One region of the Telluria sp. GW821-FHT07G12 genome, then DNA from elsewhere that is predicted to be linked to it. Evidence: predicted binding sites of a transcription regulator. Region 1 holds the regulator's gene; the other holds the start of a gene.

Evidence for each region. Region 1 encodes FliA, which starts transcription of late flagellar genes. Its sites were predicted from a motif close to CTAAAGTTTNNNNNNNNNNNGCCGNTA; they were not measured.
Region 2: the regulator FliA is predicted to act here: its motif matches at 3,184-3,210, upstream of AC07PE_RS20520 (flagellar protein FliT).

The regions. Positions count from the first base shown of each region.
Region 1 covers NZ_JBWKQA010000001.1:725,327-739,940, reverse strand. Annotated here, with positions in the region: gene flhB (flagellar biosynthesis protein FlhB) at 1-319, shown strand, start outside; gene flhA (flagellar biosynthesis protein FlhA) at 341-2,485, shown strand; gene flhF (flagellar biosynthesis GTPase FlhF) at 2,722-4,212, shown strand; gene AC07PE_RS03575 (MinD/ParA family ATP-binding protein) at 4,205-4,996, shown strand; gene AC07PE_RS03570 (RNA polymerase sigma factor FliA) at 5,002-5,721, shown strand; gene AC07PE_RS03565 (flagellar motor protein) at 5,712-6,455, shown strand; gene motD (flagellar motor protein MotD) at 6,469-7,194, shown strand; gene AC07PE_RS03555 (hypothetical protein) at 7,270-7,764, shown strand; gene AC07PE_RS03550 (M35 family metalloendopeptidase) at 7,847-8,896, opposite strand; gene AC07PE_RS03545 (M35 family metalloendopeptidase) at 8,956-10,077, opposite strand; gene AC07PE_RS03540 (M35 family metalloendopeptidase) at 10,363-11,466, opposite strand; gene AC07PE_RS03535 (putative bifunctional diguanylate cyclase/phosphodiesterase) at 11,809-13,926, shown strand; gene AC07PE_RS03530 (flagella synthesis protein FlgN) at 13,923-14,393, opposite strand; gene flgM (flagellar biosynthesis anti-sigma factor FlgM) at 14,401-14,614, opposite strand, start outside.
Region 2 covers NZ_JBWKQA010000005.1:411,572-426,185, reverse strand. Annotated here, with positions in the region: gene AC07PE_RS20530 (TonB-dependent receptor) at 1-1,331, opposite strand, end outside; gene AC07PE_RS20525 (glycoside hydrolase family 88 protein) at 1,352-2,572, opposite strand; gene AC07PE_RS20520 (flagellar protein FliT) at 2,851-3,132, opposite strand; gene AC07PE_RS20515 (M1 family metallopeptidase) at 3,467-6,082, shown strand; gene AC07PE_RS20510 (M13 family metallopeptidase) at 6,130-8,193, shown strand; gene AC07PE_RS20505 (class I SAM-dependent DNA methyltransferase) at 8,331-8,957, shown strand; gene AC07PE_RS20500 (CsbD family protein) at 9,156-9,335, shown strand; gene AC07PE_RS20495 (DUF2939 domain-containing protein) at 9,420-9,962, shown strand; gene AC07PE_RS20490 (hypothetical protein) at 9,959-10,417, opposite strand; gene AC07PE_RS20485 (AI-2E family transporter) at 10,473-11,552, opposite strand; gene AC07PE_RS20480 (CsbD family protein) at 11,674-11,853, shown strand; gene AC07PE_RS20475 (S9 family peptidase) at 11,963-14,182, opposite strand; gene AC07PE_RS20470 (oxidoreductase) at 14,340-14,614, shown strand, end outside.

The DNA.
Region 1 (14,614 bases):
CGAAAACGGGCGTGGCGCGCCGCGCGTGGTGGCCAAGGGTACCGACGAAGTCGCGGCCAAGATCCGCGAGATCGCGAAGGAAAACAAGGTCGCGCTGCTGGAAGCGCCGGCCCTGGCCCGTGCGCTGTACAAGCACACCGACATCGACGACGAGATCCCGGAAGCCCTGTACTCGGCCGTGGCCGAAGTGCTGGCCTACGTGTATCAGCTGCGCGCCTACAAGAAGGGCACCAGCGACCACTATCCGGACCGTCCGAACAAGCTGCCGGTGCCGCCGGAGATGGATCCGTTCAACCCGGCTTCGCAGCAAAAACACTAAGAGTAAGCAAGGAATCACGCAATGAACGGTTTCAAACTGCCGGCCTGGGCCAAGGCGATTCTCGGACGCGGCAACGCGCTGGCTGCGCCTATCCTCATCATCCTGCTGTTGTCGATGATGATCCTGCCGCTGCCGGCGTTCGCACTCGACCTGTTCTTCAGTTTTAACATTGCGATGTCCGTCATCGTGCTGCTGACCGCCCTGTACACGGTCAAGCCGCTCGACTTCATGGCCTTCCCGGCCGTGCTGCTTGTGACGACCCTGCTGCGCCTGGCGCTGAACGTGGCCTCGACCCGCGTCGTGCTGACCGAGGGCCATACCGGCGGCGCCGCGGCCGGTAAAGTGATTGAAGCCTTCGGCCACTTCCTCATCGGCGGCAACTACACCGTCGGCCTGGTGGTGTTCATCATCCTCACCATCATCAACTTCATGGTCGTCACCAAGGGTGCCGGCCGTATCGCCGAAGTGGGCGCGCGCTTTGCCCTGGACGCGATGCCGGGCAAGCAGATGGCGATCGACGCCGACCTGAACGCCGGCCTGATCGCCGAAGCGGAAGCCAAGCAGCGCCGCTCGGACGTGGCGATGGAAGCGGAATTCTACGGCGCGATGGACGGTGCCTCGAAGTACGTGCACGGCGACGCCGTGGCCGGCATCCTGGTTACGCTGATCAACGTGATCGGCGGCCTGATCGTCGGCATGATCCAGCACGACATGGCTTTTGCCGACGCCATCAAGAACTACACGCTGCTGGCCATCGGTGACGGCCTGGTCGCGCAGATCCCGTCGCTGATCATCTCGATCGCGGCCGGTATGGTCGTCTCGCGCGTGGCCAGTGACCAGGACGTCGGCGACCAAGTCGTCGGCCAGCTGTTCGGCCGTCCTATCGTCATGTACATCACAGGCGGCATCATCGGCGGCATGGGCATGATCCCGGGCATGCCGAACCTGGTGTTCCTGCTGCTGGGCAGCGCCCTGTTTGGCGCCGGCTACCTGGTGGAAAAGCGCCAGAAGAACGCGCCGGCGAACGGTGCACCGGGCGCGGCGGGTGCGGCCGGGCAGGGCGGTGCCGCGGGCGCCGCGGGTGGGGCAGGCGGCGCCGCTGCCGCTACCACGCCGGCCGAGCAGGAAGAAGCGACCTGGCAGGACGTCATGCCGGTCGATACCCTAGGCCTGGAAGTGGGCTATCGCCTGATTCCGCTGGTCGACAAGGGCCAGGCCGGCGAGCTGCTCAAGCGCATCAAGGGCATTCGCAAGAAGTTCGCGCAGGAAGTCGGCTTCCTGGCGCCGCCGGTGCACATCCGCGACAACCTGGAGCTGAAGCCCACCGCCTACCGCATCTCGCTGAAGGGCGTGGAAGTGGGCAGCGGCGAGGCCATGACCGGCCAGTTCCTGGCGATCAACCCGGGCATGGCGAGCGGCACGCTGCCGGGCCTGGTGACCACCGATCCGGCCTTCGGCCTGCCGGCGATCTGGATCGATGCCGGCCTGAAGGATGAGGCGCAGAGCATGGGCTATACCGTGGTCGACGCCGGCACCGTGATCGCCACCCACCTGAACCACCTGATCACCACCCACGCCTCGGAATTGCTGGGCCGTATGGAAGTGCAGGCACTTCTTGACCATTTGGCAAAAGATGCACCCAAGCTGGTCGAGGACCTGGTGCCGAAGGTCGTGTCCCTGTCGACCTTGCAAAAAGTGCTGCAGAACCTGCTGCAGGAAGGCGTGCACATCCGTGACATGCGCACCATCATCGAGACGCTGTCGGAGCATGGCGGTTCGACCCAGGATCCGAACGATCTGACGGCACTGGTGCGTATCGCGCTGGGCCGCGCCATCGTCCAGCAGCTGTTCCCGGGCACCAATGAGCTGTCGGTGATGACCCTGGACAACCGTCTCGAGCGCCTGCTGGTTCAGGCCCTCAACGCCGGTGGTGACGGCACCGGCATCGAGCCTGGCCTGGCCGACACCATCGTCCAGCAGGCCGCCAACGCTGCCCAGCAGCAGGAGGCGATGGGCTTGACGCCGGTGCTGCTGGTGCCGGGTCCGCTCCGTACCTTGCTGTCGCGCTTCCTGCGCCGTGCGCTGCCTCAACTGAAGGTGCTGTCGCATTCGGAGATTCCGGAGACGAAGACGATCCGGGTGACCAGTCTGGTTGGCACCGCCTGATGAGTAAGCAATGACCGTCGAATCGCCCGCGCAACGCGGGCGATTCTTCTTGTGGCGGTTCAATATCACTCTCTGGATGTCCTGCCTCGGGGAAATAAGCACCTTTCCCCTTCCTTTTCCCGCGATGGTTTCCCTGCGGCATCGTCAATAATCCTATCCGTGAATGGGCCAATATGCCCGCCAAGCCGATAGCAACCGACTGACGTAACACCTGCCTGCAAGAGCGGAGACCAACGATGAACGTGAAGAAATTTACAGCCCCGACTTCCCGTGAGGCCCTGCGCAAGGTGCGCGATGCCCTGGGGCCAGACGCGGTCATCCTGTCGAACCGCCCGGTGGATGGCGTGGTCGAGATCCTGGCCCTGGACAACGACGACGTCGCCTCGCTGTCGTCGCCGTCGCCGGAATCGGAAATGGCGGCCCCGCGCCCCCAGCTGCACCACCTGGACGACATGCCGGCCGCACCGGCTGCCCCGGCCGCCCGCGCGCTGCACGAAGCCGGCGCACCGCGCCCCTACGACGCCCCGGAGGCCCGCAGCTTCAGCAACATCCAGGCCGAGCCGATGCCGCGTGCCGCAGCCGCAGCCCGCCCGGCCATGCCGTCTTTCAATGATTTCGAAGAGCCGGCGCCGGCTCCGCAAACCTACGCCAACCGCCGCGCCCAGCCGGAAACGCCGTCCTTCGACATGGCCGCGATGACCGCCATGATGTCGGCCGCGATCGCCCAGGCCAAGGAATCGGCTGCAAGCGCGGCCGCCGCCGAGATCCAGGGCATGATGGGCGAGCTGCGCGCCATGCGCGGCATGATGGAAACCCAGCTTTCCGAGCTGTCCTGGGGCAGCACCCAGCAGCGCGAGCCGCAGAAGGCCACCGTGCTGCGCGAGATGCTGGCGGCCGGTTTTTCGGCCAGCCTGTCGCGCTACCTGATCGACAAGCTCCCGGCCGGCAAGGATGCCGCCGAAGCGATGCGCTGGATTAAGACTGTCCTGGCGCGCAACATCACCAGCATGTCCGATGAGGACGCGATCCTCGACCGCGGCGGCGTGTTCGCCCTGGTCGGTCCGACCGGCGTCGGCAAAACCACCACCACTGCCAAGCTGGCCGCGCGCTGCGTGATGCGCCACGGCCCGGAAAAGCTGGCCCTGATCACCACCGACGCCTATCGTATCGGCGGCCACGAGCAGCTGCGCATCTACGGCAAGATCCTGGGCGTGATGGTGCACTCGGTGAAGGACGAGGCCGACCTGCGCATCGCACTGAAGGAACTGCGCAACAAGCACACCGTGCTGATCGACACCATCGGCATGTCGCAGCGCGACCAGATGGTGACGGAACAGGTGGCCATGCTGACCGAGAGCGGCGCCAACGTGCAGCGCCTGCTGTGCCTGAACGCGACCTCGACCAACGAGACCCTGAACGAAGTGGTGCGCGCCTACCAGGGCACCGGCCTGGCTGGCTGCATCATGACCAAGATGGACGAAGCCGCTTCGATCGGCAACGTGCTGGACGTGATCATCCGCCAGAAGCTGAACCTGCACTATATTTCCAACGGCCAGCGCGTGCCGGAAGACCTGCACCTGGCCGACCGCGCCATGCTGGTCGACCGTGCCTTCCGCACCAAGAAGGACGCTGCCGCGCAATTCTCCGATGCCGACCTGCCGCTGATGATGTCCGGCCTCGGCAACCTGAACAACGACCGTTCGCTGCGCGAGGTGTACGTTGGCTAGTTTTGATTTCGACCAGGCAGAAGGCCTGCGCCGGATGCTGGCGGGCCCCAAGCCGCGCATCGTGACTTTTCTCTCGGCGACTCCGCAGGACGACAAGGGCGCCATGCTGGTGAACCTGGGCGCCTCGCTGGCCCAGAGCGGCAATGACGTGCTGATCGTCGACGCCTGCGAGCACGACTATGGCGTGGCCCAGCGCCTGGGCGTGGACCGCGGTCCCGGCCTGCTGCAGGTGGCGCGCCAGGAGTGCGCGCTGAACCAGGTGATCCATCCGGCGCCGCAGGGTTTTTCGGTGGTCAAGATGAGCCCCGGCCGCACCGCCGACGAAACCCGCCGCCTGGCGAAAGCCTTCGACGTGCTGGTCAAGCAGTCGGCCGGCAGCATCGTGATCGTCGACGGCGAATTCTCCGACGACGGCAGCTTCCCGGTGCCGATCATGGAATCGTCCGAGATCGTGGTGCAGGTCTCGACCGGAGCCACCTCGATCACCAACGCCTATGCATTGGTCAAGCGCCTGTCGCAACACCTGGGACGCCGTCCTTTCGGTATCCTTGTCACCGGCGCTACCGAAGCCGAGGCAAAGGTGGTATACGATAATATGTCATCTGCGGCAACACGTTACTTGGCAGTAACGCTGAGCTCCATGGGCTCGGTGCCTGCCGACGAGTACCTGCACCGCGCCGCGCGCCTGGGCCGTGCCGTGGTCGACGCCTTCCCGCTGGCGGGCGCATCGGTGGCATTCCGCCGCCTGGCCGGACGTTTTGCAACGGGCATGAGAGCTATTTAAAAAGAATGTACACGGCCAAAGGGAAAGCGGACAAGAATCATTTGCTGACGGAGCATGCGCCGTTGGTGAAGCGTCTCGCCCACCAGATGAAGGCGAAACTGCCGCCGTCCGTCGAAGTCGATGACCTGGTACAGGCAGGCATGATCGGCCTGCTCGATGCGATCAGCCGTTACGAAGAAAACCACGGCGCCCAGTTCGAGACCTATGCGGTGCTGCGCATCCGCGGCGCCATGCTGGACGAATTGCGCAGCAACGACTGGATGCCGCGCTCGACCCGCCAGAACATGCGCAAGGTGGAGCAGGCGATGGCCACCCTGCAGCAGCAGCTCGGCCGCCCGCCCAGCGAATCCGAGATCGCCAAGTCGCTCAAGCTGTCGCTGGCCGATTACCAGGAAATGCTGGGCGATTCCGGCGGCCACCAGCTGGTCTATTACGAAGACTTCCATGACGAGGACGGCAACGACAGCTGGCTCGACCGCTATGCCGTCGACGACGACGATCCGCTGCGCGCGCTGTTGGAGACCGACTTCCGCCAGGCCGTCATCGATGCCATCGACAACCTGCCGCCGAGGGAAAAGATCCTGATGGGCCTGTATTACGAGGAAGAGCTGAACCTGAAGGAGATCGGGGCGGTGATGGGCGTGTCGGAATCGCGCGTGTCGCAGCTGCACAGCCAGGCCGTGGGCCGCCTGCGTACCTATCTGCGGGAGCTTGCGTGGACATAGCCAGCCTGCTCGGGCTGCTCCTGGCGATTGCCGGCATACTGGTCGGCCATACCCTCGACGGCGGCAAGTTCTCTTCGCTGGTGCAGCCGGCCGCGTTCGCGATCGTGGTGGTCGGCACCTTCGGCGCCGTGCTGCTGCAGACCAAAAAATCCGCCTTCATCCGCGGCCTGCGCATGCTGCGCTGGGTGTTCGCGCCGCCGCCGGACCGCCGCAAGGAGCTGGCGCGCGAGATCCATCTGTGGAGCCTGTCGGCGCGCCGCGACGGCCTGCTCTCGCTGGAACAGTACATGGCCAAGGCCGATCCCTTTATCCAGAAGGGCCTGCGCCTGGTGGTCGATGGCATCCAGCCGGACAAGCTGCGCAGCCTGCTGTTCACCGAAATCAACACCTACGAAATGCGCGAGCGCCAGGCCGCCCGCATCTGGGAATCGGCGGCCGGCTACGCGCCGACGGTCGGCATCCTCGGCGCCGTGCTGGGTCTGATTCACGTGATGGAAAACCTCAGCGACCCTTCGCGCCTGGGCGCCGGCATCGCGGTTGCCTTCGTCTCCACGGTGTACGGCGTGGGCCTGGCCAATCTGCTGTTCTACCCGGTGGGGAACAAGATCAAGAGTATCGTCGCCGAGCAGGTGCTGCAGTACGAGATCCTCACCGACGTGTTCCACGACATCGCCACCGGCGACTACACCCGGGTGCTCGAAGAACGCATCGCCTGCCTGACGGCGCCGCACTGAGTCGGGGCCGTTGATGACGCGCCGAAAACGCTACGTCGAAGACAACGAAAACCACGAGCGCTGGCTGATCTCCTACGCCGATTTCATCACGCTGCTGTTCGCCTTCTTCGTCGTGATGTACGCGGTCTCGGTGGTCAACGTCGGCAAGTACAAGGTGCTGTCCGATGCCCTCGGCGACGCCTTCGGCGGGCGCGGCGCGGCAACGAAAGTCAATACCTCGGTCGACGTCGAACCGCTGCCGCTGGCGAACATCATCGCGCGCAAGCGTGCGGAAGAGGCCAAGCGCGACCGCGTGCGCCTCGAGCAGCTGGCCCGCAAACTCAATAGCGTCCTCAAGCCGCTGGTCGACAGCGGCAAGGTGCGCGTCACCCAGACCGCGCGCGGCGTCACCGTCGAGATCAACGCCAGCGTGCTGTTCGACGAAGGCGATGCCGGCCTCACCGGCAACGCGAGGGAAACCCTGGGCACCGTGGCCGGCCTGCTGAAGATTGACACCCACGCCATCGAAGTCGAGGGCCACACCGACAACACCCCGATCGCCAACGCCGCCTTCCCTTCGAACTGGGAACTGTCGGCGGTGCGCGCCAGCACCGTGGTGCGGCTGTTCGTCGAGAGCGGTGTGGCCGAGCGCCGCCTGGCCGCGGTCGGGCGCGGCGCCAACAAGCCGATCGCCTCCAACGACGACCAGATCGGCCGGGCGCGCAACCGGCGCGTGGCGGTCACCATCCTGGCCGAATAGCAGGGCTCAGCACCGCACGCTTGGCATTTCTCCCCTGGCAGCGCACAATCGTTACGACCCGACAGGAGCTGTCGAATGCGACGACGAACGATGCTGTGCGCCGCGCTGTGGGCCGTGACGGCCGCGGCCGCGGCCGCGGGCGCCGATGGAGAACGATTGATGAACGTGCATGCGAGCCTGAGCGTCGACGCCAGGCATGACAAGGTGCTGGTGACTTTCAAGATCGAGAACCGCGGCGAGCGGCGGGTCGGCCTGCCGCGCGAGATCGCCGCCGACACGGCCTTGACGCGCCGCCTGTTCGACCTGCGCCAGCACCCCGGCGACGTCCAGGTGCCCTACACGGGCCGCATGGTCAAGCGCGGGCCTTTGACGCTGGACGACTACGTCGAGCTGGCCCCGCACTCCGCGCACACGCATACCATCGACATCACGCAGGCCTATGCCTTCAGCCCGGGGACGCATACCTATGTGATCCGCTATGAAGGGGCGGCGCTGGGGGACGTGCGGCAGCTGGAGTCCTCCGCCGATTTCGCGACCGAGGCGGTGATGTTCAGTCACACGCAGAAGTGACGTAGGGTGGGCACTCCGTGCCCACGCAGACGTCGGCGGATTGCAAACGGCCGCGTGGGCTCGGAGAGCCCACCCTACAAGATCATTGAAGTGCCGGGGTATTCTCGCCAAAGTACTCATGCGAATCGGCGTTGTCGATCGCCTTCGCCGGGTCGCTGACCGCCAGGCTGGCCGCGCCCGACTGGCCATACACCCAGTCGTCGGTGCTCGCCACCACGTTGAAGTGGCTCATCTCGTGCACCAGGGTGCCGCCTTTGGAGTCGGTGCCGGTCATCGGCGCGGTCCAGAAGGCCTTGCACACGTAGATGGTGTAAGGCTGGGTCGGATAGACGTAGGCGTAATAAGTCTTCTTGCAGCCGCAGTCGACGGTGATCGGCTTGGTGGCAAAGGCGTCCTTCAGCGCCGCGAAGTGGGACTTGATGGTGGCGACGCGGCCGCTGTCGACGGCGCCGAACCACTTCGTGTAACGCGTGCCCATCGTACCCGCGCTCATGTAGGCGTCGCCATTGCTCGCCATCGACAGCGCGGCCGAGACGGCCGAGGTGATGTCGGCCTGCTGCGCGGTCGTGCACTTGTTGAAGGCGAGGGCGCCGCCCGCCGCCGTCACCACGCCGGCCTGGGCCTGCATCTCTGCCAGGGTCTTGGTCTCCTCGTTCGAGCCGCGCGGACGGATGCCGTCGATCCAGACGCTGGCGGCGTTGGACTTCAGCTCGTCGTCGTTTTTGCCAGTGTGGTAGCGGATCGCGTAATCGCCGGTGGTGGCCATGTCGTACAGCGCCGACAGCTCCACCTTCGCGGTATAGGAAGCGCCGGGCTTGAGCAGGAAGTAATCGGCCGCGGTGGGCGCGCCGCGCTTGGCGATCGCGCCCATGTAGCGCACCTTCTGGCCATCGCGGGTGATCTCGAACAGCGGCGTCTCGATCTCCTCGAAGGGGGTGTGCGACTTCAGCACGTACTGCGGGCTGCCCGAGGTGTTGGTGAAGATGACCTTGACGACCACGTCGTCGCTCTTGCCCAGCGAGGCCTTCTCGGGCGCGACCGAGACGACGACGCCGTTATTGACCGCCTGGGCCGACAGCGACAGGGCCAGTGCGGCGGCGCCGGCGGCGAGTTTCAGCAGATCTTTTTTCATGTGATTCTCCATGGATGTAAGCGTGGGCTCGGAGAGCCCACCCTACGTAGGTATCTGTCTTATTGAAGCGCCGGATTGTTTTCGCTGAAGTACTCGTGCGAGTCGGCGTTGTCGATCGCCTTCGACGGATTGCTGATCGCCAGGCTGGCGGCGGCGGACTGGCCGTAGGCCCAGTCGTCGGTGCCGGCCACCACGGTGAAGTGGCTGGTCTCGTGGATCAGGGTGCCGGCCTTGGAATCGGTGCCGGTGAGCGGCGCGCTCCAGAAGGCCTTGCACACGTAGATGGTGTAGGGCTGGCTCGGATACACGTAGGCGTAGGAGCTGTCAGTGCAGCCGCAGTTCACGTTGATCGGCTTGGTCGCGAGGGTGCTCTTGATGCTCGCGAAGTGCGACTTGATGGTCGCCTGGCGGCTGCTGTTCACGGCGCCGAACCACTTGGTGTAGCGGGTGCCCATCGTGGTCTTGGCCATGTAGGCGTCGGCGTTGGTCGCGTAGGTCTGCGCGGCGCTGAGGGCCGAGGCGATGGTGCTTTGCTGCGAGGCCGAGCAGCTGGTGGTGGACAGGCTGGCGGCCGTCACCATGCCGGACTGGGCCTGCATCTCGGCCAGCGACTTGGTCTCTTCGCGCGAGCCGCGCGGACGGGTGCCGTCGATCCACATCGAGGCGGTGTCGGACTGCAGCTCGCCGGCCTGCTTGCCGCTGTCCGCGCCGGCGCCTAGGGCGCTCACGTGTGCGTTCAGGCCATTGTCGCCGAACAGCTGCGGCGAGGCGGCGTGGTAGGTGACCGCGTAGTCGCCGGTGGTGGCCATGTCGTACAGCGAGGACAGCTCCACCTTGACGGTATAGGAGGCGCCCGGCTTGAGCAGGTAATAGTCGGCGGCGGTGGGCGCGGCGCGCTTGACGAGCTTGCCCATGTAGCGCACCGGCTGGCCGTCGCGGGTGACTTCGAACACCGGCGCGCTGACGCCGTCGAACGGGGTGTGCGACTTCAGCACGTACTGCGGGCTGCCCGAGATATTGGTGAAGGTGACCTTGACCACCACGTCGTCGTTCTTGCCCATCGAGGCCTTCTCGGGCGCGACCGAGACGACGACGCCGTTGTTGGCGGTGGCAGCCTGGGCGGCCATGGACATGGCGAGCACGGCGGCGCCGACAGCCAGTTTCAACAGATTCCTGCTCATGTGTTTTTCTCCGTAGATTTCATTATTGCTGCTAAGCAGCGCTTGTTGTGATGGGCCGCCGCCGCATCCTGAACTTGCTACGGATGTAAGCAATAGCCCGCAGTCATCCTCGTGGAATTCATGAGCGGGCGCAAACGAAATTCGTTACTGTTGTATATACGTTTGATGCTCCTCAAACTCTTCAATCGTGCGCTGGAAAATTTGTTAAAACCATGTTAAATGCACGCGGGCTCGGGGAGCCTGCCCTACTGTAGGGTGGGCACTCCGTGCCCACGCATGCATCATTCAACGGAGGTCCAGACGCGGCGTATTCTCCCCAAAATATTCATGCGAATCGGCATTGTTGAGCGCCTTGGCCGGATCGGTCCGCGCCAGGTCGCCGGCCGCCGCCTGCCCATAGGCCAGGTCGTCGGTGCCGGCGACCACCATGAAGTGGCTCATCTCGTGCACCAGGGTCCCGCCCTTCGAATCGGTGCCGGTCGTCGGCGCGCTCCAGAAGGCCTTGCACACATAGATCTTGTATGGCTGGTTCGGATACACGTAGGCGTACCAGGATTCGTTGCAGCCGCAGTCGACCGTCACCGGCTTGCTGGCGAAGGCATCCTTGATGGCCTGGAAGTGCGCCGTCACCGTGGTCGAGCGGGTCGGATCGAGGGCGCCGAACCAGCTGGTATAGCGTGCGCCCACGGTCTTGGCCTGCAGGTAGGCGCCGGCGTCCTGCGCCATCGCCTGCGCGGCCTGCGCGGCGCCGGTAATCGCTTCCTGCTGGGCGTTCGAGCAGCGGCTGAAGGACAGGCCGGCGCCCTCCGGCGTGGCGGCAACCGGGTCGGAGGCGCCGCGCGGCAGGCGGCCGTCGATCCATACCGAGGCCACTGCCGGATCGGGCAGGGCGGTGGCGCCGCCAGGCACGGCGGATTGGCCGTCTGCGGGAGAGGTGGCGACGCGCGCCACGCCCGGACGGCTGAACAGCTGGGTCGCGCCGTCGCGCCAGCGCACGCTGTAGGCGCCGGTGACGCCCATGTCGTACAGCGCGGAGAGTTCTATCCGCACGCTGCGCGAGGCGCCCGGCTTGATGGCAATATAGTCGGCGGGGACGGACGCGGCCCGCTTGACCTGCATGCCCAGGTAGCGCACCGGCAGGCCGTCGCGCGTGATCTCGAACAGTGGCGCCTCGATGGCGGCGAAGGGCGTCTGCCACTTCAGCAGGTATTGCGTGACCGCGGTGGCGTTGGTGACGGTGACGTTCACCACCACGTTGTCGCTTTTCGCCAGGCTCTGGCGTTCCGGCGTGACCCTTACCGTGACCTCGCCGGTGGCGGCCAGCACGGCGCCGGCGTTGACGAATGCGCCTGCCGCGAGCGCAGTCCGCATGATCGACTTCCAGTCCATATGCTTCTCCCTAGGCTAGTCCAAAGCTCGGTTGTAGCAAGCCGGGAGCCAGCAATATTGCCGCTTCGCAAGAAACCATGCGGACTGTGCGGCTTTCATGCAACAAATGGTGAGAATTGATTCTCCGTTACAAAGATATGTGAGTTCGTATAGACAACGATTGCTAGAATTGAATGATGCTGGAAGAACACAAGAGTTTCACGGCGGAATAAATCCCTTGAACGCTCATGCGCCGCCCAAACAATGCGCGCGCTGGCTCACACGATGCGCCCCACAGCACCTCCCGAAACACCACGCCAACGCTGCCGACGGCCAGAAGGCGCATTCATCGAATAAATGTGTATGAGCGGATCAGACAATTCAGCGGCGGCGCTTGCCACCCGCAAGCGCTTCCTGGAACTCGGCAAGGATGACATGCTGCAGGTCATCGACGGCATGCCAGCCGGCTTGCTGGTGGTCGATGCGCAGCGCCGCGTCCGCGCCATCAACAAGACCATGAGCGCCATGCTCGGCGTTCCCGACGATGCGCTGGCCAACATGCCGGTACTCGAGTCCCTGCTCCCGGCCGTGGAACTGGGCGAGCGCGTGACTGCTGCGCTGGAAACCGGTGCGCCCCAGGATGCCGTGGTGGTGCCGGTCGACGGCCACGCGGAGGGCGTGCGCTGGTTCGAGTTCAACATCCGCCGCACCTCCCGGGCCGGCGCCATCCAGCTGCTGCTGATCGGCCAGGACGTGACCTTCCGCCGCCAGGCCAGGCAGCGTCTGCAGGAAAGCGAGGAATTCTTCCGCCTGACCTTCAGCCAGGCCGCGATCGGCATCGCGCTGCTGTCGCGCGAAGGGCGCTTCCTGCGCGTGAACCGCAAGCTGTCGCAGATCGTCGGCTACAGCGAGATCGAACTGCTGCAGCGCTTCTTCCACCAGGTCACGCACCCGGACGAACTCGATGAGGACAAGGCCCAGGTGGCGCGCCTGGTCGCGGGCGAGGTGCGCGACTTCCGGCGCGAGTCGCGCTACCTGTGCAAGGACGGCCGGGCGGTGTGGGTGGCGCTGAGCGCGTCGACCATGCGCGAGGCCGCTTCCGGCCAGCTGCGCCTGATCGTCGCGGTGCAGGACATCTCGCGCCGCAAGGAGGCCGAGGAAGCGCTGCTGCGCATGGCCACCCACGATACCCTCACCGGGCTGCCGAACCGCCTGCTGCTGCAGGACCGGCTGGCGCAGGCCATAGCGCATGCGCAGCGCGGGCGCCGGCAGGTGGGGGTGATGTTCATCGACCTCGACCGCTTCAAGCACGTCAACGACAGCCTAGGGCACGAGGCCGGCGACCAGCTGATCGTCGAAATCGCGCGCCGCCTGTCCTCCGCGCTGCGCGAGAGCGACACCGTGGCGCGCCAGGGCGGCGACGAATTCGTGGTGGTGCTGGCCGACCTGGCGAGTCCCGACGACGCCGCGCTGGTGGCGGCCAAGCTGCTGGAAAGCCTGTTCGAGCCGCTGACGCTGTGCGGCCACGAGGTGTTCCCGTCCGGGAGCATCGGCATCGCCATGTATCCCGGCGATGGACGCGACAGCGAAGCCTTGTTGAAGGCGGCGGACAGCGCGATGTACCGCGCCAAGGCCGGCGGCGGCAAGCGCTTTGAATTCTACGCCGCCGACATGGCGGCCGAGGCCCAGGCCCACCTGCGCATCGAGCACGGCCTGCAGCGCGGCCTGCTGCGCGGCGAGTTTGTGCTGCACTACCAGCCGCAGGTCGACGCCGGCAGCGGCCGCATCGTCGGCGTCGAGGCCCTGCTGCGCTGGCAGCCGGAGGGCGGGGCGCTGGTGCCGCCGAACGACTTCATTCCGCTGGCCGAGGAAACCGGCCTGATCGTGCCGATCGGCGAGTGGGTGCTTGGAGAGGCGCTGCGCCAGCAGGCCCGTTTCGCCCAGCTGCTTGGCGGTACGCCGCCGCGCATGAGCGTGAACATGTCGGCGCGCCAGTTCCGCGAGCAGGACGTGGCGGCCAAGGTCGAGCAGCTGCTGCTTGAGACGGGATGCGAAGCGTCCTGGCTGACGCTGGAGATCACCGAGAGCGTGCTGGTGGAGAATCCGTCCGCCGCCGCCGCGACCATGGCGCGCTTGTCGAGCATGGGCGTGCACCTGGCGGTCGACGACTTCGGCACCGGCTACTCGAGCCTGGCCAACCTGAAGCGCTTCCCGATCCACTGCCTCAAGATCGACCGTTCCTTCGTCTCCGACATCGCGGACGGCGCCGGCATCGACGGCGACGACGCGGCCATCGTCAAGGCGGTGATCGCGCTGGCGCAGTCGATGAAGCTGGAGGTGATTGCCGAAGGCGTGGAGAGCGCCGCCCAGCTGGACTTCCTGGGCGCGCACGGCTGCAAGCAGATGCAGGGGTTTTACTTCAGCCGGCCGGTGACGGCCGAGCAGGTGGAAGTGCTACTGAAGGCGCAGGGGGCGGCTTAACCGACCAGGTAGCGCTTCGAAGGACCCGAGGGCGCGGTGTGCCCGCCCGGGCCATACACGCCGGCGCCGCCATTGCCCGCCGGGCGCAGCGCATTCAGCATGCCCTGGGTGTGGGCCATCTGCTTGTTGACCAGCATGCCGTTCACGCGGTTCAGCTCCTTGGCTTCGCGTGTCATGGCGAGGAGGTGGTTCCACTGGCTGCGCAGCTCGTCGTTGCCGCCGACCGCCAGCCAGGACTCCATGCCGCTTTCCGCGGCCGGGAAGCCGGCGGCGCCCAGGGCCCTGTGGCGCAGGCGCGACAGCTCGGCCACCTTCTGGGCCAGCTGCAGCTTTTGGGGATTGATGGTGGAGAGGCCATCGGCATCCGCACTGACCAGGAACTGCTGTTCCGTTTTCATCAGCTCCACGATGGAGCCGATCAGTTGCTGTTCATCGCGCAGGGTTGCGCCGGGGGATGCTATGGCCATGTCTACTCTATCGTTTGCGGGAGTGCAGCAGGTCGCGTACCGTTTCCAGCAGGCCGTCCGCCACTTTCTCCGAATTTACCTGGAACTGGCCATCGGCGATGGCCGCCTTGATGCGTTCGACTTTCTTGCTGTCGAACACTTGATTCGTGCTGCCGGCAGCCAGTGCCTGGCCTTGCTGGGACAGGCGCACGGTGTCGGTGGCGGCAGGCGAGGTCGCTGCA
Region 2 (14,614 bases), on a different contig from region 1:
GTGCAGGTGCTCGGCGCCACGCAGAAGCCGCGGATGAAGTGGCGGTCGATCGTGTTCTTGGCCCACCACAGGCCGGCCACATAGCGGAAGTTGCTGGCGTCCGGCGAGACCAGGCGCAGTTCCTGGGTCTTCGAGTTGATCTCGTAGGTGCCGAACTGGTTGTTACCGACGCTGAACTTGGTCTCGCCGGGGCGGGCGATGGTCGGGACGTCGACGAAGTCCTGGTCGCGGTAGTCGTTGGCCGTGTAGTGCTCGTACGAGGAGATCGACATCAGGGTCGCATCGCTCGGCAGGCGGTACGAGAATTTCAGGCCGGTGCCGGCGGTCTTCGAGTTGATCCCGGTCGGGAAGTCGCGCCGCACGTTGCGGTTGTTCTTGTCGTAGGGGTTGATGCCGGCCAGCGTGAGCGATGCCGGCAGCTGCGGGTTACCGTTCATGTAGGCGGTGGCCAGGTCGGCGTCGGTGCGCACCAGATTGCCCGCGGCGGCCGAACCGGTGGTGCGGTAGAAGCCGTTCACGGCGGTCACGCCGCGGCTGTTCTCCTGCTTGTTGTAGTGCGGGAGGATGTCGATGTCGAGGTCGCGGATCGGGGTCCAGGTCAGCTTGCCCATGAAGGTGTTGCCGGAGGAGCCGTTGACCTTTTCGCCGGTCGTCAGGTTGGTGAAGTTACCCGGCATCTCGTTCTTGTTGGCGGCCAGGCGCATGGCGAAGGTATCCGAGACGCGGCCGCCGGCCGATGCGGCCACGCGCCATTCGCCGTCGTCGGTGCGGTAGTAGCTGCCGCGGTAGGTCATCGGACCGGCGACCGGCTTGGTCACGATGTTGATCGCGCCGGCCACCGCCGATTTGCCGAACAGGGTGCTCTGCGGGCCTTTCAGGACTTCGATGCGGGACACGTCCGCCAGGTCGCGGAAGGCCTGGAACTGCACGGCGATCGGGATATCGTCGATGATGACGGCGACGTCGGATTCGACGCCGATACCCACCGAGACGGTGCCGATGCCGCGCATGAACAGGGCGTTGTTGGCGGCCGTGGTGCCCGAGGCCTGGGTCAGCGAGGGGGTGAGGTTGATCACGTCCTCGATCTCGCGGATATTGTTCGCCTGGATCTCCTGCTCGGAGATGACGGAGATCGCCATCGGCACGTTTTCCAGGCGCTCGACGCGCTTGTTGGCGGTGACGACCACCGACTGGATCTTGTTCGGGTCGGGCTGGGCCTCCTGCGCTTCCTGGGCCCAGGCCGGCAGCGTCCACTGGGCGATGGCGAGTGCGACGACGGCGGACAGGGGCTTGAGCGCAATGTGGGCGCGCCCGGTATGGTGCTTCTGCATGTGTGTCTCCTCTTGATTTTTTATTGAGATTGCGTCGCCCGCAGGCGCAGTAAAGCTTCCAGGAAGTAGTAGTCCGCGTAATTCAGCGGCACGTCGATCTCCTTGCCGGCCGGCTTGTGGCCGGTCGCATGCTTGAGCAGGAATCCGTGGTTCTCGCCGGGCGCGGCCAGATAGTCGCTGGAGGACAGGCTGCGCAGCTGGCGCTCGGCGAAGGCGCGGTAGCGCGCGGCATTCGGGGCGTCGACGAAGCCGGCGAGTTCCAGCAGCGCCGAGCTGGTGATGGCGGCGGCGGAGGCATCGCGCGGGGCGTTGGGGATGGCGGTGTCGTCGAAGTCCCAGTAAGGGATGGCATCGGCTGGCAGGCGGGGGTGATGGATGAAGAAGTCGGCGATGCGGCGCGCCTGGGCCAGGTACTCCGGCTTTTTCGTTTCACGGTACATCATGGTGTAGCCGTACAGGCCCCAGGCCTGGCCGCGCGCCCACGAGGAGTTATCGGCGAAGCCTTGGACCGTGACCTTGCCGCGCACTTCGCCGGTTTGCGGATCGTAGTCGACCAGGTGGTAGCTCGAGCTGTCGGGGCGGAAGTGGTTGCGCAGGGTGGTGTCGGCGTGGGCGATGGCGATCTCGCGGTAGCGCGGCTCGTTGGCTGCCTTAGCCGCCCACATGAGGAGTTCGAGGTTCATCATGTTGTCGACGATGACCGGGAATTTCCAGGTGCTGTCCTTCCACAGGTCCCAGGACTGGATGGCGCCGACTTTCGGATTGAAGCGGGTGATGAGGGTGGTGGCGCCGGCCAGCAGGGCGTCGCGGTAGGCCGGATCCTTGGTCAGGCGGTAGCCGTTTCCGTAGCCACTGCCCAGCATGAAGCCGAGGTCGTGCTGGGACTTGTCGAACTTGGCCGGGGCGGTGTCGAGGGTGTAGCGGATCGCGGCCGTTTTCCAGGCCGGGTCGCCGGTGGCTTCGAACAGATACCACAGCGAGCCTGGGAAGAAGCCGCTGGTCCAGTCCTTCGGGCCGACCGTCACCAGTGCGCCTTTGTCGACGGTGCGCGGGAAACCCGGCTTGCCCTGGACCGAGGCCAGCAGGCTGCGGTACTGGGCGGCCGCGATCTGGAAATCCCGCTTGACGAGATCGGCGACCGGCTCGGCTGCCAGCGCCTGGGTGCCGATGGCAGCAAGGACGATTCCGCAGGCAAACGTTTTCGCAGCGCGGCTGGCGGCTCGGCGGCATGCGTCCAACATGGTTCGTCTCCTTGTGCCTGTCATTGTTGTGAGAATCCTAATCACAAGAAACGGCCATGTCAACAACTTTAGGAAAACGATTAACTTAAGGTTTTTTGAATTGGTCTGTCCAGTTTCATAGGGAGATATGTAGCTTTATTTCCTGCGCCCATGAAAACAAGCGAGATCAGAGAAAACGTTTTGCTTGCTGTTGTGCAGCAAAAAGGAGTAGAGGGATAAGCAACAAAAAACCCCTGGGACGCGAGTCGCAGGGGTTGATTGGTGGGGGAGTGAAACGCTTAGTGGGCGCTCATTGCCCGTTCGATCTGGCCGTGCCAGGGTTCGGTGACGTCGCGCACGGCGCGGTCGTTGGCCATGATCTGCTTGAGCAGGTCGATCTTGCGCAGGCGCTGGGCGCCTTCCAGCGGCGGCACGCCCGATTTGGTAGCGCTCACCTGCAGGGACACCTGGGTTTCCAGCCGAGCCAAGCCATCGAAGTCGCCATCCTGGGCAGCAACTGCCATGCGGCCGCTGAGAGCGGCGATGTTTTCGTACATGGCGAGGACTTCGTTGGACGTCATGATGCACCAAGAGCAATTTTTTCCGGCCGGATTGCCGGGTATCTGGGTCGTTATCGGCCCAGATTTTTGAAACTTTAGGGTTTTCGAAAGATTTTTTTAAAAAATTTTTCGCAAACTCGATTCATGAGATTTTGCCTGTATTCAACTTGATCCAGCGCACGGAAGAGATGGGCAGAAAGCGATCTGCTCCCCGGATTGTGCAATCCAGCCCGGCTTTTTGCAGTTTGTCGCAATCCTGTCATCCTTGCCATTCGGCTTGGTTATAGTGCAAGCTGGATCGCTGCGCCAAAGCAGCGCCGACAATAACAAGACGAGAGAGAAAGGGAGAAAGTCCATGAGACCAATCCAGGCGATCGGCGCTACCGCGCTGGCCCTTGCCGCCATCGGCGCCCATGCCGAAGCACCGTATTCTTTTGACAAGACGCCGGGCAAGCTGCCCAAGGACGTCATCCCGGTGGAATACCAGGCCCACCTGGCGCCGGATATCGCCGCCAATATCTTCAGCGGCACGGAAACGGTGGAGATCGAGGTATTGAAAGCCACCTCGACGATCATGCTGAACGCCGCCGCGCTGGAAATCGACAGCGCCACGCTCTCCGGCAAGGGACTCAAGCAGCTCAAGCTGAGCCCGGTGCTGGACGAGAAGCAGGAAACCCTGAGCTTCACCCTGCCGCAAGAACTGGCGCCGGGCCGCTATCGCCTCGAGCTGGCCTTCCGCGGCAAGATCAATCGCGAAGGGCGCGGCCTGTTCTATGTGAACTACCAGGCCGGGAAGGCGGACAAGAAGCTGATCGCCACCACCATGGAGCCGACTGACGCGCGGCGCATGCTGCCGACCTGGGACGAGCCGGCCTTCCGCGCCAAGTTTCGCCTGTCGGTCGACCTGCCGTCCGGCCTGAAAGCATTCTCGAATACCCCGGTCGACAAGCAGGCCAACATCGCCGGCGGCAAGCAGCGCATCAGCTTCAAGCCGACCCCGAAGATGCCGAGCTACCTGGTAGTGCTGGCCGCGGGCGAGTTCGAGCGCATCAGCACGAAGCAGGACGGCGTCGAGATCGGCGTCGTCACCACCGAGGGCAAAAAGGAGAAGGGCGCCTTTGCCCTTAACGCCAGCCGCGACCTGCTGCACTTCTATAACAACTACTTCGGCGTGCCTTACCCGCTGGCCAAGCTGGACCAGATCGCGATCCCGAACGGCTTCAATGGCGCGATGGAGAACTGGGGCGGCATCGTCTACAACGAAAACACCCTGCTGTACGATCCGAAGACCAGCCCGGAGCACATCCGCCAGATGACCTTCTCGGTCAACGCCCACGAAATGGCGCACCAGTGGTTCGGCAATCTGGTGACCATGGCCTGGTGGGACAACCTGTGGCTGAACGAGGGCTTCGCCTCCTGGATGGCGTCCAAGGCCACCGAGCACTTCCACCCGGAGTGGCGCCCCTACCTGGCCAACATCGGCGACCGCGAACGCGTCATGAACCTCGACGCGCGCAAGACCACGCACCCGATCCAGACCCCGGTCGAGACCGAAGCCCAGGCCGCCGACGCCTTCGACGACATCACCTACGAAAAGGGCCAGGCCTTCCTGCGCATGCTCGAGGCCTACCTGGGCGAAGACGCCTTCCGCAAGGGCATCCGCGCCTATATGCAGAAGCACCAGTATTCGAACACGACTTCCGCCGACCTGTGGGCGGCGCTCGAGCATGCCTCGGGCAAGCCGGTCGGCAAGCTGGCCTCGGACTGGACCACCCAGCCGGGCTTCCCGCTGATCAAAGTCGAACAGGCTTGCGAGGACGGCAAGCGCAAGGTGACCCTCAGCCAGCAGCAGTTCCGCCTGGACGAGCCGGCCACGGATAACCGCCTGTGGAGCGTGCCGCTGCAGGTCGGCACCGTGAACGGCAAGTCGATGACGACCCTGCTGAGCGGCGCCACCGCCAGGGTGACGCTGCCCGGCTGCGAGGGCGCGCTGGTGGTCGACCCGCACAGCGTCGGCTACTTCCGCATCCAGTACGACCGCGCCACCTTCGACGCGCTGGCCAGCCAGGCCGCGCGCCTGCCGGACGCCACCCGCCTCAAGCTCCTGAACGATACTTGGACCCAGGTCACGGCCGGCCTGGTCCCGCTCGACGCCTGGCTGAAACTGGCGGCGCAGCTGGGCGATGAGCCGCGTCTGGCGGTGTGGGAATCCATCCTCGGCAACCTCGGCTTCCTGGATTCCCTGGCGCGCGGCGAGCCGGAGCGTCCGCTGGTGCGCCGCTTGATCGTCGGCTTCGCCAAGCCCAAGCTTGTCAAACTGGGCTGGGACGAGAAGCCCGCCGAGACGGTCGAAGACGCCCAGCTGCGCGCGCTGCTGGCCGGCGCCCTGGCGCGTGCCGGCGACGAGGAGGCGATCGCGCAGGCGCGCAGCCGCTTCAAGCGCTGGCTGAGCGACCCGGCCTCCGTCAGCCCGGCGATGATCGGTTTCGTGACTTCCGCCGCCGGCCGCTATGCCGACCAGCAGACCTTCGAGGCCATCGCCGCGCGCATGCAGCAGACCCAGAACAACGAGGAGCGCTCGCGCCTGCTGGGCGCACTGATCCAGGTGCAGGATCCGGCGCTGGCGGACAAGGTGCTGCAGATGGCGCTGTCGCCGAACACGCCGCCGACCCAGGTGGCCGGCATCGTGCAGGGCGTGGGCCGCTCCCACCTCGACCAGGCCTGGAACTTCGCCGTCGCCAACCGCGAGCAGCTGATGAAGACCCAGGATTCGGTCAACCGCAACCGCGCCTTCCCGGGCATCGTCGCCGCGTCCTCGAACGCCGGCGACGCCCAGCGCATGGAAGACTTCGTTCGCCAGAACTTCGAAGCCGATGCGCAGGTCGAAGCGCAGCGGGTTGCCAGCGGCGTGCGCGTGCGCGCGGCCCAGAAGGCGCGCCTGCTGCCGCAAGTGCGCGAGGCGCTGAAATGAAATCCAGGTACTACAATAAGACGATCACTCACCAAGAAGGGAACTACATGAAGACCAGCTGGACTCCAGTGAAAACCGCCATCGTGCTCGCCCTGTGCGGCGCCGCCGTCGTGGCTATGCCTGGCCAGGCGCAGCAGGCTGCCGCACCGAAAGTCGAAGCATCCCAGGCGAATGCCGCCGTGCGTCCGGGCGACGATTTCTTCGCCTACGCCAACGGCGACTGGCTCTCGAAAACCGAGATCCCGGCCGACCGCAGCTCCTGGGGCGCGATGGGCGCGCTGGCGGAAGAGACCAACCAGCGCATCGTCAAGATGATCGAAGACCTCGCCAACGACAAGAAGCTGAACGGCGAAGCGCGCAAGGTGTCGGACTACTTCCGCGCCTACATGAACGAGCAGGCCATCGAAGGCAAGGGCACCGCGCCTCTGAAGCCGCTGCTGGCGAAGATCGACGGCATCAAGGACAAGGCCGGCCTCACGCGCGCGCTGGGCGAATCGATCCGCGCCGACGTCGACCCGCTGAACAACACCAACTTCTTCACCGAGAACCTGTTCGGCCTGTGGGTCGCGCAAGGCCTGCACGACACCACCCGCCACATGCCCTACATCCTGCAGGGCGGCCTGGGCATGCCGGACCGCGCCTACTACCTGGACAGCAGCGAACGCATGGCCGGGCTGCGTACCAAGTACCAGCAGCACATCGCGGCGATGCTGAAAATGGCCGGCTACAGCGATGCCGACGCGCGCGCCGCCAAGGTGTTCGCGCTGGAAGTCGAGCTCGCGAACAGCCACGCCAGCCGCGCCGATTCGGCCGATGTGCTGAAGGCCGATAACACCTGGACCGTGAAGGACTTCGCGTCCAAGGCGCCGGGCATGGACTGGAACGCCTTCTTCAAGGCCGCCAAGCTGGGCGACCAGCAGAAGTTCATCGTCTGGCATCCGACTGCGATGGCGGGCGAGGCCGCGCTGGTGGACAAGGTCGACCTGGCCACCTGGAAGGATTACCTCGCCTTCCATCGCATCAACCAGATGGCGAATGTGCTGCCGAAGGCCTTCGCCGACCAGCGCTTCGACTTCTACGGCAAGTCGCTGAGCGGCACGCCGCAGCAGTCGCTCCGCTGGAAGCGCGCACTCGGCGCCACCAACGGCGCGATGGACGAGGCGGTCGGCAAGATTTACGTGGCCAAGTACTTCCCGGCCGAGAACAAGGCCCGCCTGCAGCAGATGGTCAGCAATATCGTCGATGCCTTCGGCAAGCGCGTGGACAAGCTGGACTGGATGGCCCCGGCCACCCGCGCCCAGGCCAAGGAAAAGCTGAAGACCCTGTACGTGGGCGTGGCCTACCCGGACAAGTGGAAGTCGTATGAAGGCCTGAAGGTCGTGGCCGACGACGCCTTCGGCAACGCCGTGCGCGCCGACGAATTCCACACCGCGCAGGAGATCGCCAAGCTGCACCGCAAGCCGGACCGCACCGAATGGTCGATGCCGCCGCAGCTGGTCAATGCCGTCAACCTGCCGCTGCAGAACGCGCTGAACTTCCCGGCCGCGATCCTGCAGCCGCCGTTCTTCGATCCGAAAGCGTCGGACGCCACCAACTACGGCGCGATCGGCGCCATCATCGGCCACGAGATCAGCCACAGCTTCGACGACCAGGGCGCCCAGTTCGACGCCCAGGGCCGCCTGCGCGACTGGTGGACCAAGCAGGATGCGGAGCACTTCAAGACCGCGTCGAGCAAGCTGGTGGAGCAGTACAACGGCTACAAGCCTTTCAGCGACCTCGCCGTCAACGGCCAGCTGACCCTGTCGGAAAACCTGGCCGACCTGGCCGGCCTGGCTGCGTCCTACGACGCCTACCGGGCCGCCTCGGGCACAGGTAAGGAAAAAAGCGCGACGCCGGAAGGCGACCGCCAGTTCTTCATGGGCTACGCGCACAGCTGGCGCAACAAGGCGCGCGAAGCCGCCGAGCGCCGCGGCATCCTGACCGACGGCCACGCGCCGCCGCAGTACCGCACCGCCACCGTGCGCAACCTGGATGCCTGGTACAAGGCCTTCGACGTTCAGCCAGGCCAGAAGCTGTATCTGGCGCCGGAAGAGCGTGTGCGCGTCTGGTAATAGTTTTTAGAAGGTAACGGACGCCGGCGTCAAGGAAGCCAGGCCTAGAATCAATGGCCTGGCATTCCTTCCGCAGGTGGTCCATGAAGCAGCATTATCTCGACCTCAAACGGCGCGTCTTGCGCGCCCATCCTTGCATGACACAGGACGACGACTTCCGGGAAATTTCCGAACGCACCCTGCATCACTACGACCTCAGTGCGCCGCGCTTCTTCGCGGGCACCATCGATCATGACGTCAGCCAGAACATCGCTGCTTTGCTGGATGCGATCGAGGCCGAAGCGCCATACACCATTCTCGACCTCGGCTGCGGGCCGGGGCGCGACCTCAAAACCTTTCGCGACATGGGCCACCGCGCCATCGGCCTGGACGGCAGCGTTCGCTTCGTGGACATGGCCGCGCAGTACAGCGGCTGCGAAGTGTGGCTGCAGAACTTTATCGATCTCGATCTGCCGGACGCGCTGTTCGACGGCATCTACGCCAACGCTTCGCTCTTTCACGTACCGCGCAGCCTGCTGCCCAAGGTGCTGGGCGAACTGTATGACTCCCTGAAGCCGGGCGGCGTGCTGTTCAGCTCCAACCCGCGCGGCAATAACGAAGAAGGCTGGAACGGCCCGCGCTGGGGCAGCTTCCATGACTATCCCGCCTGGGAAGCCTTTGTCACCGATGCCGGCTTCGTACCGATTCATCACTACTACCGCCCGGCCGGCTTGCCGCGCGATCAGCAGCCGTGGCTGGCAAGTGTCTGGCGTAAGCCCGCTTAAGTTTCACCTAACTAAATTGATTCCACTACGTTAACCGGCGAACAGAGTGAGGGCCGCAATCGGCCCAAGATGGACCTGTACCGCTCGACAGCCGGGTGGTACGACGGGACCTCGACACCGCCACCAATCTCGGCGGTCCACCGGATGGGATGCGCAGCGGGTCGAGGGTTCGTTAACCAATCGAAAGGAGGTGTCCATATGAATGAGGACCAGATCAAAGGCAAGGCCAAAGACATTGGCGGCAAGATTCAAGAAGGTGTCGGCAAAGCCGTTGGTAGCAGCGAGCAGCAAGCCAAAGGCCTGAACAAACAGGTTGAAGGCAAGGTGCAGGAAAAGGTCGGCGACGCGAAAGATATCGTCGGCAAGGGTAACCGCTGATCTGCATTGCCTAGGCGTGTATCCTCCAAAACAGCCGCCTCCGGGCGGCTGTTTTCTTTGTCATTTCCATATAGAATCCCGGTGATGAACACCTTGCAAAAACGGATCATCTCCACCATTGTCCTTGTCCTGATCGCCGGCGTGGCGGCGTATTGGTATTGGTCTCCTTACCTGGCAATGCGCCAGCTACGCGAGGCTGCAGTGACGGCCGATGCCGCGCGCTTCAATGAGCATGTGGACTTCCCGCGCTTGCGCGAGAGTCTGAAAAGCCAGTTCGCGGCGCGCCTGCATGGGGATGAAGCGGAGCAGGGCGGCAATAACTTCGGCCGCATGCTGGCGGGTGTCGTGGTCGATAAACTCATCGACACGGCTATCCGCCCGGAAACGATCATGTTTGCGATGCGTGAAGGGAAGTTCAAGATCGAGAACGGCGGGACGCGCGAAGGCGAACCCGGTACGGGCGAGCGCAAGAAGGTCGTCTGGAGCACGGAACGCCAGGGGCTCGATACCATCCTCTTCCATGTCGAAGGGGACGGCAGCGCCAAGCCGAAAGGCAAGATGGCGCTCGTGATGCAGCGCCAGGGCTTCGCTGACTGGAAGCTGACCGATATCCGGTTGCCGAACTAAGCGCGTTCCGGCCGCGTCGACAGCGCCACGATCGCCGTACCCGCGGCCACGATCAGTGCGTCTTCGATGAGTCCGCTGCGGGTCTGGCCGATACGCGCCATGGCCTGTTTGCGCGCGGCCAGCGTCAGGTAAGCGAGCGGTACCGCAGTTGCGACTGCGAGCGCCGCACCGGTCTTCTCCTGGCCGCGCGGCGCCAATGCAGCACCGGCGATCCCCGCGCTCATCACGCGCGCCAGCAGACCCAGGAAGACGGTGCGGTCGGGCGCCGTCTTCATCTTGTCTCCGAACAGTTCTCCTACCCCCATGGCGAGGGCGCCGTATTTGAACAATGGGCGGTCCAGCAAGGCCAGTTCGCCCGGCGTGTCACGGTCTGCGAGGCGCGCCGTTGCAATCGTGGCCATGGGCGTCATCGAGCGTGCGCTGGCGACGGCGCCGATCAGAGCGGAGGGGAGCAAGCTACGCAGGTTCATCTTTTGCCTTTACATTTGCTGGGAAATTCCATACTAGCCATTAATCGCTCGGCGGCGCGCCATCTTGCTTATCGGATCGATCGCCGAGGATGTCTTCCACGTACAGCATCTTCACCAGCACCATTAGCGTGGCCGTCATCGGCGTCGCCAGCGCGATGCCGGCAAAGCCGAAGATGGTGCCGAAGATCAGTTGCATCACGATGATGAGCGCCGGCGCGATCTCCACCGCCCAGGAATCGATCAGCGGCTGCACGATATAGCCCTGCACCAGCTGGATGCCGCCGAACAGCATCATCGTATAGAGGGCCAGCTGCGGGTCGACGGACAGGGCGATCAGCACCGCCGGCACGCCCGCCATGATGGGGCCGAGGTAGGGGATGAAGTCGAGCAGGCCGGCGATGATGCCGAGGATGAGCGCCAGCGGCACGCCCAGCAGGCTCAGCCCGACCGCAGTCGCGGTGCCGGCGATCAGCATCGAGCAGGACGTGCCCAGCAGCCAGCGCGCCAGGGTGCCGCCGATCTCGTTCAGCACCTGGCCTGCGCGCTCGCGTTTGGCCGGCGGCACCAGCCGGATGAAGCCGCGCCGGTAGACGCCCGGCGACACCGCGAAATAGATGCCGACGAACAGGATGATGGCGACGTTGCCGATCGCGCCCAGCAGGCCGCCGAAGAACAGGCCGGCATTCGGCACCATCTGCCCCAGGTATTGCATGAGCTGCTTGGGCTGCGGCAAATCCCTCGCGATGCGTCTGAGCAGCGGGTGCTGTTCGACCATCTGCTGCAGGCGCTCGATCGAGGTCGGAATCGTCTTTGCCAGCTGGTTGGCCTGTTCGGAAATCTGCGGCGCCATTGCCCAGCCGCCCAGCCCGATGATGAGCACCAGCATGCCCACCACGATGGCCAGGGACAGCTTGCGGTTGATGTGGCAGCGGCGCGAGAGGATGGCGCTGAGCTCGAACAGCAGGATGGCGAACAGGACGCAGGCGAACACCAGCAGCAGGGCGTCGGCCGCGAACCAGATGCCGGCCAGCAGTGCCAGGAACAGCGCCGCGATGCCGTCGACGAGGGCGGGACGCCGCATCAGGCCGCCTGGTTCAGGGGAGGGTGCTTGCTTACTCATGGAAAAATGCTATCAGCGGGCCGTATCGACCGTCGCGCGGCTGAGCTATGTGCGTGCGCGAACGGAGCCGGCAGTCAAGCTTTCTTATCATTGAGTCACTGTTTAACGAAAGGAGAGCACCATGAACTCGAACCAAGTCGAAGGCAAACTGCAAGACATCGGTGGCAAGATCCAGGAAGAAGCCGGCAAGCTGGTCGGTAGCGAAGAGCAGCAGGTCAAGGGCCTGAAGAACCAGGTCGAAGGCAAGACCCAGGAGAAGCTGGGCGACGCGCAGGAGAAGCTGCACGACGCAACCAAATAAGTAGGGTGGGCACGCCGTGCCCACGCGCACGATCGCCACAAAAAAACAGCCGCTCGAGAGCGGCTGTTTTTTTACGTCATGCGTGGGCTCGGAGAGCCCACCCTACGGGTTACTTCGCGTTGGTACCGCCCAGGTTCTTCTTGAAGAAGGCCTCGATCATCCCATACACGTGACGCTGGCCCGCGCGCGAGGAAATGCCGTGCTTGGCGCCCGGATAGGTCATCAGCTCGAAGCGCACGTTGCGGTTCACCAGCGCATCGATCAGGCGCGTCGAGTTGGTGAACAGCACGTTGTCGTCGGCCATGCCGTGCACCAGCAGCAGCGGCGACTTCAGGCCGTCCAGGTGGGCGAACACGCCGCTCTGCTTGTAGGCTTCCGGATTCGACTTCGGCGTCGCGCCCACGAACTGCTCGGTGTAGTGGGTGTCGTACAGCGCCCAGTCGGTCACCGGCGCCACCGACACGCCCATCGCGATCTTGTCCGAACCGGCTTCCAGCAGGCGCAGGGTCATGTAGCCGCCGTAGCTCCAGCCGAACACGCCGACGCGCTTGGCATCGACGAACTTCTGCTTGGCCAGCCAGTCGACGCCGGTCAGCTGATCTTCGACTTCGTGCTTGCCCAGTTCGCCGTAGATGACGTCGGTGAAGGCGCGCTCGCGGCGCGAGGAGCCGCGGTTATCCAGCGTGAACACGACGAAGCCCTGCTGCGCCATGTATTGCTTGAACAGATTGCCCCAGCCGCGGGTGACCTGCTGCGAGTGCGGGCCGCCGTAGACGAACAGGAAGACCGGATAGCGCTTGGCCGGGTTGAAGTTGGCCGGCTTGATCATCGAGTAGTACAGGGCCTGGCCGTCGTGCGCCTTGATGCTGCCGAACTCGGTCGGCAGGTGGTCGGCCATGTACTTGGCGTACGGGTGATCCTTGTTCAGCTCGTTATGCTCGAGCCACTCGACCATCGAACCATCGGCGTTGCGGATCGACACTTGCGGCGGGGTCTTCGGATCGGAGAAGGTGTCCACGAAGATCTTGCCGTTGCGCGAGAAGGCGGAGCTGTGCATGCCGTCGGCCTTGGTGATGCGCACCGGCTTGTCGGCATTGCTGCCGTCCAGGTTCAGCGCGTAGGTCTGCTTGTCGATGACAGCATCCTTGTTCGAGCCGATGTAGACCTTGCCTGCGTCCTCGTCGACCGCCAGGATTTCGTCGACGCCCCATTCACCCTTGGTGAGCGGGTACAGTTCCTTGCCGTTCAGGTCGAACAGGTAGAGGTGGTTGCGGCCGGTGCGCTCCGAAGCCCAGATGAAGGCCGGGCGGTTCTTCAGGAACTTGAGGTCGTCGTGGATGCTGACCCAGGTCTTCGAGGTTTCGGTCAGCAGGGTGCGCTGGGCCAGGCTGGCGGCATCGACGGCGATCAGGTCGAGGCGCTTCTGGTCGCGCGACTGGCGCTGGTAGACCAGGGTCTTGCCGTCCGTGGCCCAGTCGGCGCGCACCAGGTAGATGTCTTTCTCGGCGCCGAGATCGACCTTCTTCTGCGCGCCCGAGGCCGGGTCAACGATCATCAGGTCGACCAGCACGTTCGGGTCGCCGGCGGCCGGGTAGCGCTGGTCGATGACTTCGGTGCGGTCGGCAAAGATCTCGAAGCGGCGCGCGACCGGCACCGGGGCTTCGTCGTAGCGTTTGTAGGCGATCGCGGAATCGTCCGGCGCCCAGTAGTAACCGGTGCGCTGGCCCATTTCTTCCTGGGCGACGAATTCGGCTTCGCCATTGTGGATGGTGCCCTTGCCGTCCGTGGTCAGCTGGCGTTCCTTGCCCGTCGACAGGTCGATCACGACCAGGTTCTGGTCGCGCACGAAGGAGACGTAGCGGCCTTTCGGCGAGATCTTCGGATCGCCGACGTTACCCGAGGCGACCTTGCGCGCGGTATCCGGATTGGCGGCATCGACCAGGTAGAGGTCGCCGGCGATCGGCACCAGGATCTGCTTGCCATCCGGCGACCAGCTGTAGCTGATGATGCCCGACAGGCTGGCGGTACGCGCGCGTTCGCGGCGCGCCTTTTCTTCCAGCGACAGGTTTTCCGTCGGGACCAGCTTCTTGGAGTCGACCAGGCGGTGCGTGGTCTTGTCCTTCATGTTGTATTCCCACAGGTCCAGCTGGAACTGGTTGTCCGCGCGGCCGCGCAGGAAGGTCACGCGTTCGCCGTCGGGCGACACGCGTACGTTACGAACGCCAGGGCCGGACAACGCCGGGTCGGCGTAGATGCGGTCCAGGGTCAGGCGTTCCGCGGATGCGGGAACGGCCGCCAGGGCGGCAACAAGGGCAAGAATGAGGCGCATTTGGAATGTCTCGCGGGGAAAGATTAATTATGTGCAACGGGCGAGACGATACCAGAGTAAGGGCTTGAGCGCTGTAAATATGTAGGTGCAAATAGTATGCAGGCAGCAGTTTCCTCTACACTTGCCGCACTCTGGCCAAGCACAAGGATGAGGACGAATGAACGACAGCGCGCTGCGGGTGGGATTGATCGGCTTCGGCTATGCCGGCAGGACTTTCCATGCACCTTTGATCGGCACCACGCCCGGCCTCGCGCTCGTCGCCGTGGCAAGCAGCGATGCGGCCAAGGTGCGCGCCAGCCTCGGCGATGGGCCGCTCGTGTATGCCGGCGCCCGGGCCATGATCGAGGAGGCCGCGCTCGACCTGGTCGTGATCGCCAGTCCGAACGCGACGCACTTCGAGCTGGCATCGCTGGCCCTGGCTGCCGGCAGGCA